DNA from 3 places in the Bacillus sp. NP247 genome. Region 1 is predicted to be linked to each of the others. Evidence: predicted binding sites of a transcription regulator. Region 1 holds the regulator's gene; each other region holds the start of a gene.
The links. Region 1 encodes NrdR, which represses ribonucleotide reductase genes. Its sites were predicted from a motif close to AACACNATATATNGTGTT; they were not measured.
Positions count from the first base shown of each region.

Region 2: a site for NrdR is predicted at 1,679-1,696, ahead of KPL75_RS04295 (anaerobic ribonucleoside triphosphate reductase). Genes of this name have one in related genera too.
Region 3: a site for NrdR is predicted at 1,226-1,243, ahead of nrdI (class Ib ribonucleoside-diphosphate reductase assembly flavoprotein NrdI). Genes of this name have one in related genera too.

Region 1 covers NZ_CP076653.1:1,811,621-1,814,908, forward strand. Annotated here, with positions in the region: gene dnaI (primosomal protein DnaI) at 1-25, opposite strand, end outside; gene KPL75_RS09525 (replication initiation and membrane attachment family protein) at 59-1,465, opposite strand; gene nrdR (transcriptional regulator NrdR) at 1,759-2,220, opposite strand; gene speD (adenosylmethionine decarboxylase) at 2,417-2,800, opposite strand; gene KPL75_RS09540 (glyceraldehyde-3-phosphate dehydrogenase) at 3,188-3,288, opposite strand, start outside.
Region 2 covers NZ_CP076653.1:829,234-832,521, reverse strand. Annotated here, with positions in the region: gene KPL75_RS04310 (acyl-CoA thioesterase) at 72-491, shown strand; gene KPL75_RS04305 (HesB/YadR/YfhF family protein) at 518-808, opposite strand; gene plsY (glycerol-3-phosphate 1-O-acyltransferase PlsY) at 917-1,513, opposite strand; gene KPL75_RS04295 (anaerobic ribonucleoside triphosphate reductase) at 1,739-3,288, shown strand, end outside.
Region 3 covers NZ_CP076653.1:3,998,085-4,001,372, forward strand. Annotated here, with positions in the region: gene KPL75_RS20825 (GNAT family N-acetyltransferase) at 1-16, opposite strand, end outside; gene KPL75_RS20830 (hypothetical protein) at 278-472, shown strand; gene KPL75_RS20835 (hypothetical protein) at 498-815, shown strand; gene nrdI (class Ib ribonucleoside-diphosphate reductase assembly flavoprotein NrdI) at 1,293-1,652, shown strand; partial or broken gene KPL75_RS20845 (ribonucleotide reductase N-terminal alpha domain-containing protein) at 1,639-2,766, shown strand; gene KPL75_RS20850 (ribonucleotide reductase large subunit) at 3,203-3,288, shown strand, end outside.

The DNA.
Region 1 (3,288 bases):
TAAATGAATTTTGAATATGCTCCATTTTCTCACCTCAAAGAGCGTTCATTTTCTTTTATTAATCACGCTTATATTTTTTCAATACTTCTTCTAATCGTTTCCGTTCATCTTCTAACGTACTTGCATCTTTTTTCGCACTTACGTCATTTTTTACAGGTGCTTTCTCTTCTTCTTTCGACTCTTCTTTAAGCCAATCTGGTACCATTTCTTTTCGCACTGTTTTCTTCGCTGTACGACCTTTTTTCTTCGTCTCAGCCCACTCTTGATATTGACGATTCTCTTCTTTCGCTAGCGCCATCGCCTCGCCTACTGTACCGACCTTTTTTCGCGCCCAATGTCCAGCAATCTTCTCGACATACGTTTTAGCAAGCTTCATATCTGAGCGTAGCATAACGTAATAAATAAGTACATTCACAACCCCTGGCGTTAACTTTTGGTTTATCATTACATCCTCAACGATTTGCAAGTCCGCTTTCGTCGCCTCTGCACCGCCTGAAATCTCTTTCAATAGTTGTTTTGGCGAGATTTCCTCTAACTGCTTCATTAGCATCTCTTCTTGTGTAGATGGCTCTTTCTCTTTCATTGTACGAGCAGCATGAGGTTGCACCCTTTCACTTAATACAGGTAGCGCTTGACCATTTTCAAATTGATACCAATCGCGTGCTCCCTTCCGAAGCCTTTCGATATCAATAGTTTGTATCTCTGTCACTGCGCCAAGAACGATATTTTGCATCGATAACACATCCACACCGTACACATAAGCGAGTGTAATGACACATTCTCGCACTTGATCTGTAATCGCCTTTTTAGGAACAAGCGCTGATAATCCGTCTACAAATAAAGAGAAATCAAAGAAATCATTCCAAACTTTCGGGGCATCCCCATTCTCGTTATTTGGCATAGTTGTCGTTTTCGGGATACGCAGTTCTTCTTGCGCATGTTCAAACTGACCTGGGTTGAACGAATCAAATATATCGTTGAAAGAGCGCGTAACATTTTCATAAGAAGCAAAATCGAATTCTTCTTCTAAGAAATATTGTTTTACTTGGTTGTATTTTGTCCGACTCAAGCGATTATATAAAAAGATACTTAAAACAATATCATCAAAAAACTGCTTCGGAGATAAAGGTGGTTGCAATTCATATATAAACATTCGAATATCTTTTTCTTTCTTAATATATACATTTAAAAGACCAATCGCTTCTAACTTTACTCGTTCCCCATATATTTCAGGAAGTTGCATTTGCATAGTCACCATAAGGGAGTGATGTGTATTCTCTTTTCCAAACACACGATCTTGCTCTAACTCTCCCCATAGCGTCATGTATAAGCTAAAAGCTCTACTACCTATTAACGGCTGATACAACATCGTTAATACTTTCCGGTCGTAATTATGTAACAACCCTTTCGCACTTACTTTATAACGATCAATCGGCAATAGCTCCATCCATGACTGTTTTTCCATTCTTGCTTTTCCTTTCTCTCATCCAATCTAACCTATATTTCACTCGTTCTATCTTTATTATATAATTTATCCCGCTATTTGCGGGCAGTAAGACTCCCACCTCAAAATTCGGCGAATGCGAGGAAGTTAGGTGGGAGATAACTTCCCGTAAATGCCCGATTGGTGAAGGCTAATAATCATTGGGGATGAACCCACCAATGATTAAAGTTTCACTTTATTAGCGAAAAAGAGCTATTAGCTTCCGCTTCTAGCTCTCTTATCTCGTTTACTTACAGTATATAAAGAGATTCCTTCTACTCTCTCTCTTTTTGCAGTATATCTTTTAATTCTTCAATAAATACATTTAAATCTTTAAATTGACGATACACAGAAGCAAAACGTACGTAAGCAACATCATCAATATCACGAAGTTCCTCCATAACAATTTCACCAATCATATCACTTTTCACTTCTGATATACCTAAGTTACGAAGTTCACGCTCCACACTTTGTGTTACTTCCTCTAGCTGCCTTAAAGATACAGGCCTTTTTTCACACGCTTTAATTAAACCGCGTAAAATTTTCTCTTTATTAAACTCTTCTCGTGTTCCTTCTTTTTTTACAACGATAAGAGGTGATTCTTCTACTCTTTCAAATGTCGTAAAGCGACTTAAACAACTTTCACACTCTCTTCTTCTTCGAATAGAGCGCCCCTCGTCTACCGGACGCGAATCTAACACTCTTGTTCCATTATGAAAACAGGATGGACAACGCAATTCATTCACTCCTTTACACTATAATCTTTATTCTTTCGCTACTCACCTACATGTGAAAATATATATACAATATTATATAACTCATTCTTCTATAATGACCACTCTAAGTTATTACATATCGTGATCCTGTTTTATATAAACTAAAAAAGAGGTGCATTATACACCTCTTTACATTTTAAATCAATTATGTTCTTTTTTAAAGAGCTTTTGTTTCTCTCTGCTTAATTTCGAAGCTACCAGTGCCTCGAGGAAGCTCGATGCTCTCACGCGTTTTCGCGTTTAAACCTTCTGCAATATATTCTGCAGCAACATTTGGATCAATACGATCCCCACAAGTATAAACATCAATACTTGCGTAACCGTGCTCCGGAAAGCTATGAATTGTTAAATGTGATTCCGAGATAATTACTACTCCACTTACACCTTGTGGTGCAAATTTATGAAAAGCAACCTCACGTACTTCAGCACCAGCTCTTAGTGCTGCATCCACAAATAATTGTTCAATATACGGCATGTCATTAAGCTTGTCGAAATCGCAATCCCAAAGTTCAGCAATCACGTGACGACCCATCGTATCCATAGTATCCATTCTACAGTTCCCCCTTGTAAATTTAATCTAACTGTTCGAATTGAAAACTAATTTGCAATTTGGCTTGCTCCACTACCACGGGGGAAAGTTAGTCCAGAGAGGTCCTAACCCTTTAAGTAGTGACTACGTACCTCAGCTCTTAAGTTTACGAGTGTTAGTATACTTTGTTTATTTTCATTTTGCAACAACAGTTTTTTCGATTTTCTGTCATATTTTCCTCTTTACTTTTCCCTAAAAAAAAGAAACGATTCACGAATGCAGTAATCCCAACGTTTCGTGGTATGTCCACTTTTTAAAATATACTTATATAATTTTTTTCCTTTTCAGAAAAAAATAAAAAAAGAGGGCAAATGTTCACTTGCCCTCCCTTTATTTCACTTAAATATGTTGAACATTTTCTTGTTTCGCTAATTCATCAACAACTAACGTTACAAGATCTACAACACGACGAGAGTAGCCCCACTCATTATCATACCAAG
Region 2 (3,288 bases), 980 kb from region 1:
TTTATTTTTGATTCCACTGTATTATGATTAAATGTATGCAAGGCAGCAGAAGTGAAAGAAGGCGAATACATATGTTTGTAGCAGAACATGAAGTTGAAATCCGCTATGCGGAAACAGATCAGATGGGTGTTGTTTACCATTCAAACTATTTAGTGTGGCTGGAACTTGGGCGCACGAAACTTATACAAGATTTAGGGTTTTCATATGTTGAAATGGAGAAAGAGGGAATTATTTCTCCTGTGTTAGACTTGCAAATTTCATATCGTAAAGCGATGCGTTACGGAGAAAAAGCTATTGTGAAAACGTGGGTTGATACTGTGAGCCCGCTTCGCGTTGTATATGGATATGAAGTTTATAATGGTGATGGTGAACTTTGTATTACTGCAAGCACGACGAATATTTGTGCGAAAAAAGAAGGATTCCGCCCTGTATCATTTAAAAAATTATATCCTGAGTGGTATGCGAAATATGAGGAAATCAAGAAAAAATAAAAAAGCGTGGCAGAAGCCACGTTTTTTTATTTTTCATAATTAAATTGCGGGAAATCGTCACCGTCGTTAAGTGTAACAGATAAATTATGTCCATCGAAGAACCACTCATCATCGCCTTCAATAAAGAAGTTAATACCTTCTTCTTGAGTTTGAACAGCAGGATGTGCAGGATCATCTTTACGAATTCCTAAAGAAAGTCCTTTTTGCACAGTACTGCAACCACCGTATTGTACGAAAAAGCGTAGTGTTTCACCTGATTGTAGGTTTAATTCGTCTTTATACCATTGTGCTGCTTCTTTTGTTACGGAAAGATTCATGTATAGTTCCTCCAAATTATGTTGCTTTTTCTTAAGTATAAAAAATAACGCAAAAAGACGCTATTAATATGCTTCACGTTTTCTTTTTGCGTTATGTGGGTTACGATCTTATTTTTGCTTTTTTGAAAAGTTTGCTTTCGGTTCAGTTTTATTTATAATTCGTCCGATATTTGCACGGTGTTTATAAATAACCATACCAGCTAATAAACACATCGCAATAATGAAGATTTTATCCCCGCTAACAATTGATGCAATAACAGCAACGACAGCTGTTACCATAGAAGAAAGTGATACGTATCTTGTTGTAAATAAAAGGGTGAAAAATACAACAGCTAATATTGCAAATACAACTGGTGAGTAGCATAATAGCACGCCAGCAGAAGTTGCAACTGCTTTACCACCGCGGAATTTTGCGAAGATTGGATAGACATGTCCAAGAACAGCGGCTAATCCAAACCATAGTGGGTGAGTATCTAATCCGAAAATAATCGGTAGAGCTGTTGCTAATGTGCCTTTTAAAATGTCAGCAATTGTTACGATAAAACCTGCTTTTTTCCCTAATGTACGGAATGTATTTGTTCCGCCTAGATTACCGCTTCCATGCTCACGAATGTCGATTCCATAACCGATTTTTCCAACGACTAATGCAAATGGAATCGAACCGAGTAGATAGGCAACGATAAATAAAAGATATGTAATAATCATGAGTTCAGTCTCCTTTATACAAATGTGTTGATAAAGGGTAAAAAGAGTTTTTCCCGTATATTGTACCATACATTTGTAAAGAGCACATTTCTTTTTTATAAATGAAAAATTCATTATTTCGTGAAAAAAAATTCACAGGAATGTTACATTTCTCACAGAAACAGCGAGACTATATGTTGTAACATTTTAATCAAAAGACAACAACATATTGATGGAGGGTTATGAATGTTACAACGAAATACATGTGGAGAAGAATTAATGAAAGTGTTTGGGACAATTGTCCACGGCAATGAACAAGATTTAATGCAAGAAAATGCAAATGTAGATGGGCGCTCTCCGATGGGAGTAATGGGAACGTTCGCATCTGAGAGTGCGAGATATTTTGCTGTAGAAAAATTATTATCAGATCAAGTGAAAGAAGCGATAAATAAAAATATATTATATCCACATGATTTAGACTTTTATGCGACAGGAACGACGACTTGTTCGCAAATTCCGTTAGCACAAATGCTTGCTAATGGTTTTCATACTGGGCATGGACATATGAGACAACCGCAAGACATTAAAAGTGCGTTGGCACTTTCGTCTATTATTTTTCAAGCGAATCAAAATATGCAGCACGGTGGTCAATCGTTTGCACTCTTTGATATTGATTTAGCTCCCTATGTGAGAAAAACCGTACTGAGACATAAAAAGCGACTACAATCATATCCGCTTACGAAAGAACAAATTGAGGAATTCGCATGGAAAGAAACAGAAAGTGATACGTATCAGGCGTGTGAAGCTTTCGTTCATAATTCAAATAGTATGCATAGTAGGGGCGGGGGACAAGTACCGTTTATTTCTATTAATTACGGAACAGACACATCGAGAGAGGGAAGACTTTTAATTAAACAGCTGTTAAAAGCGACGCAAGCTGGACTTGGAAAAGGAGAAACACCGATTTTCCCTATTCAAATTTTTAAAATGAAAAAAGGTGTAAACTTTGAAGAATGTGATCCGAACTATGATTTGTTTGAATTAGCATTAGAGACGACAGCAGAGCGATTATTCCCCAATTTTTCATTTTTAGATGCTCCGTTTAATGCAGTGCATTATGATGGGCGACCTGAAAGTGAAGTATGTTACATGGGATGTCGCACTCGTGTTATGTCTAATATACATGGAGAAGAAACAGCAATAGGAAGAGGTAACCTGTCGTTTACTTCTATTAATTTAGTGAAATTAGGGCTAATTAGTGGATCGAAAGAAGCGTTTTTTGAAGCGCTAAATTATTACTTAGATCTAGGAATTAAGCAATTATTAGAGAGGTTCGCGTATCAATGTACGAAGCGAGCGAGAGATTTTCGATTTTTATATTCACAAGGTGTATGGCGTGGTGGAGAAAAGTTACAGCCTGAAGATTCAGTAGCACCTATTTTAAAGCAAGGGACGTTAAGTATTGGTTTTATCGGTCTTGCGGAATGTTTAGTAGCTTTAACAGGAAAGCATCATGGAGAAGATGAGGAATCATGGAAACTTGGATATGAAATCATTTCCTTTATGAGGGAGAGAATGGATAAGGCGACAGAAGAACATCAACTGAATTTCTCAATAATTGCAACGCCTGCGGAAGGGTTATCAGGGAAGTTTGTGAAAAAAGATAGAGAAGAATTTGGTGAAATTAGCGGTATAACGAACCATAACTACTATACGAATTCATTCCATATTCCAGTTTATTATAACATTCAAGCGATAAATAAAATTCGTTTAGAAGGACCTTTTCATGCTCTATG
Region 3 (3,288 bases), 2.2 Mb from region 1:
TTGCTTTCCGAATCATAGTATCCCTCCTAGTTCTATTTGTATATTGTAGCATAAAATAAAATAACAAACAGTGGATTGGAACTTTGTTATACAGAGCGTCAAAAAGTTTGATATAGAGAAGTAGCTATGTTAGTATATGATATTTAGTGCGAATATAATAAAGTGATATAGCTATAAAAATAATGAAAGTGAATTACATAATAGTAACGGGATAATTTTACCGTTGTCGACCTATAGAAGATGCGATAAAATAAACTATTGCAGAGAGGTGAAATACATGGATAAACAATTAGCAAATGCAATTTTGGATCAGCTGAAAAATGGTGAAATAAAGGAGTATGTTGCGACGAAAGATGTATTTTATACGTTCAGAGAAGTTGTTGTAAATCGAGAAGATTTTAAACATATTATCGGGAACGCACAGCGCGGTGGACAGGTAATTTATACATATTCAGAAACACCACGTTCATAAATAGAAGATAAAGGAGAGGAGAATTATGGGAGATTTTAAACAAGGCATATTGCCACATTGGGATTATATGTGGAAAGATAGAGCTGGGAATAGGTTTATGGGAATGGTTATGTATCCAGAGCAACGAAAATGTTCAGCAAAAATGCTTCAGAAAATAAAAAGAGCATATGAGCAAGCCGTAGAAATTAAAGTAACTGTACAAGTTCAACATACATATCAGTACGTAGAAGGAATGATCGTATACTTTGATGAAGAGGCTCCTGTATGTACAATGCTCGATAAAGATGAGAATCCACATCATATATTTGTAAAAGATATTTTGCGTATTGAGCAGCCTGAATGATTTTTTTCATAAATAAATTGAAGTTCCATAATAATAATCTTTTTCTATAATAGTTATCTTTTAGTATGTAACGAGGAACGAAAGAATATGTATAATATTTAATAAAGTAAAATTGATAAATGTAATCGTTTGTTAGAACAGATTATCGTTTAATATCTGTTCTTTTTTGCGTGATGCTGGAGAAATATATTACTCCAGCATTTACTGTTTTATGACAAAAAATATTGTTAACTTTTTTAAAAATAAGGTTAAACTCGTTGACAACTTTTTTGAAAAGCACTTTATTGACATGAGTTTTAGAATGTTGTTTCATAGTCTTTGTATTGAAAAAAATCGACGGTCATGTCGAAAAGTAAAAGTTAAAAAAAGAAAGAATTTATACATATATCTTGTGTCTTATTTTGAAACGTAATACAATATATAGAGAAATCAAGAAACGACATACAGAGAATATAGATTGGAGAGGGAGGGTCGGAAATGTTAGTTGCATATGATTCTATGACAGGAAACGTGAAGCGTTTCATTCACAAATTAAATATGCCGGCCGTTCAAATTGAAGAAGCTCTAGTATTAGATGAAGACTTTATTCTTATTACGTATACAACAGGTTTTGGAAATGTACCGGAACGTGTTTTAGACTTTTTAGAACGCAATAATGAAAAATTAAAAGGCGTATCTGCAAGTGGCAATCGTAATTGGGGAGACATGTTTGGTGCAAGTGCTGACAAAATTTCTACTAAATATGAAGTGCCTATTGTATCAAAATTTGAGTTATCTGGAACAAATAATGATGTAGAATATTTTAAAGAAAGGGTGCGGGAGATTGCGACACATTGAACTGAATAATGAAATCACGCAAATGCAGGACGGTTTTTATCAGCTTCATAAAGATAAAGAGGCGTTAGAAGTCTTTATGGAAGAAGCTAGAGAGAATACCGTTCATTTTAATAGCGTGGCAGAGCGAATGGAGTATATGAAAGAACATGATTACTATTACAACGTTCTGGACGAGTATAGCTTGGAGGAAGTAGAAGGAGTTTATAACATCGCTTATGGTGAAAACTTCGAGTTCCAATCTTATATGGCAGCATCTAAGTTCTATAAAGATTATGCGTTAAAAACGAATGATCAAAAACAATACTTAGAAAGCTATGAAGATCGTGTAGCAATTGTTTCATTATACTTAGGACGCGGTGATGTTGCGAAGGCAAAACACTTCGCAAGCATGATTGTAAAACAAAACTACCAACCAGCGACACCAACCTTTTTAAATGCGGGAAGAAGCAGAAGAGGAGAAATGGTGTCTTGTTTCTTGTTAGAGATGGATGATAGCTTAAATTCAATCGGCTTTAACATTAATACTGCAATGCAATTATCGAAAATCGGTGGTGGAGTAGCTTTAAACTTATCTAAGCTACGCGCACGTGGTGAGCAAATTAAAGGTATCGAAAATGCCGCAAGTGGTGTAGTACCTGTTATGAAATTGCTTGAAGATTCGTTTTCATATGCGAATCAACTTGGCCAACGAAAAGGTGCCGGAGCTGTATACTTAAACATTTTCCATTGGGATATTATAGAATTCCTTGATACAAAAAAAATAAATGCCGATGAGAAGAGCCGTATTCAGTCTCTATCAATCGGAATTATCATTCCAAGTAAGTTCTTTGAGCTTGCTGAGAAAAACGAACCTTTCCATGTTTTCGCGCCTTATACAGTATTTAAAGAGTACGGAAAACATTTAGATGATATAGATATCGACGAAATGTACGATGAATTAATGAGCAATCCGAAAGTGAAGAAGAAGCCACTAGATATTAGTGCGCGTGATATGCTTATTAAAATTGCTATGATTCAGCTTGAGTCTGGTTACCCATACTTAATGTTTAAATCAAATGCAAATAACCAGCATCCACTGAAGGATATTGGAACTGTGAAGATGTCGAACTTGTGTTAAATATGTAGCACCTTCTAGCAGAAATGCTGGTCGAAAACTCCGTTAAACGGGGAAAGCCTCAAGTTTGAGGTAACCTACCGTGCTAAATCTTATCTTAGAATGAAAATATAAAAGTTCAGAATGTATCTTATTATTTTGTATAGCAGAGTTATCGGACAACATAAAGTAATAAGAGACTTTCTGAAAGATTAAGATAAGTAAAAGCCTAACGACTATCCCATTTGGGAGTAGAGCGCAAGCGATTGGCGTTCGAAAAGCGGAGCACCTAACCAGGTAATGCTGTAGGTGATGATATAGTCTGTCCTGTATGGTGACATACAGCAGTTGCATGAGCAACGGACTGAGGAGTAGCGAACTTGGTTGAACATTCGAGACAGAAATCTTCCAGCTACAAGAAACTTCTGAAATAAATGATTACGGTACAGAAGACATTATCCGTCGTGATATTAACTGTAACTTAGGATCGTTAAATATCGTAAACGTAATGGAAAATAAAGAAATTCGTGAAGCAGTTCATGC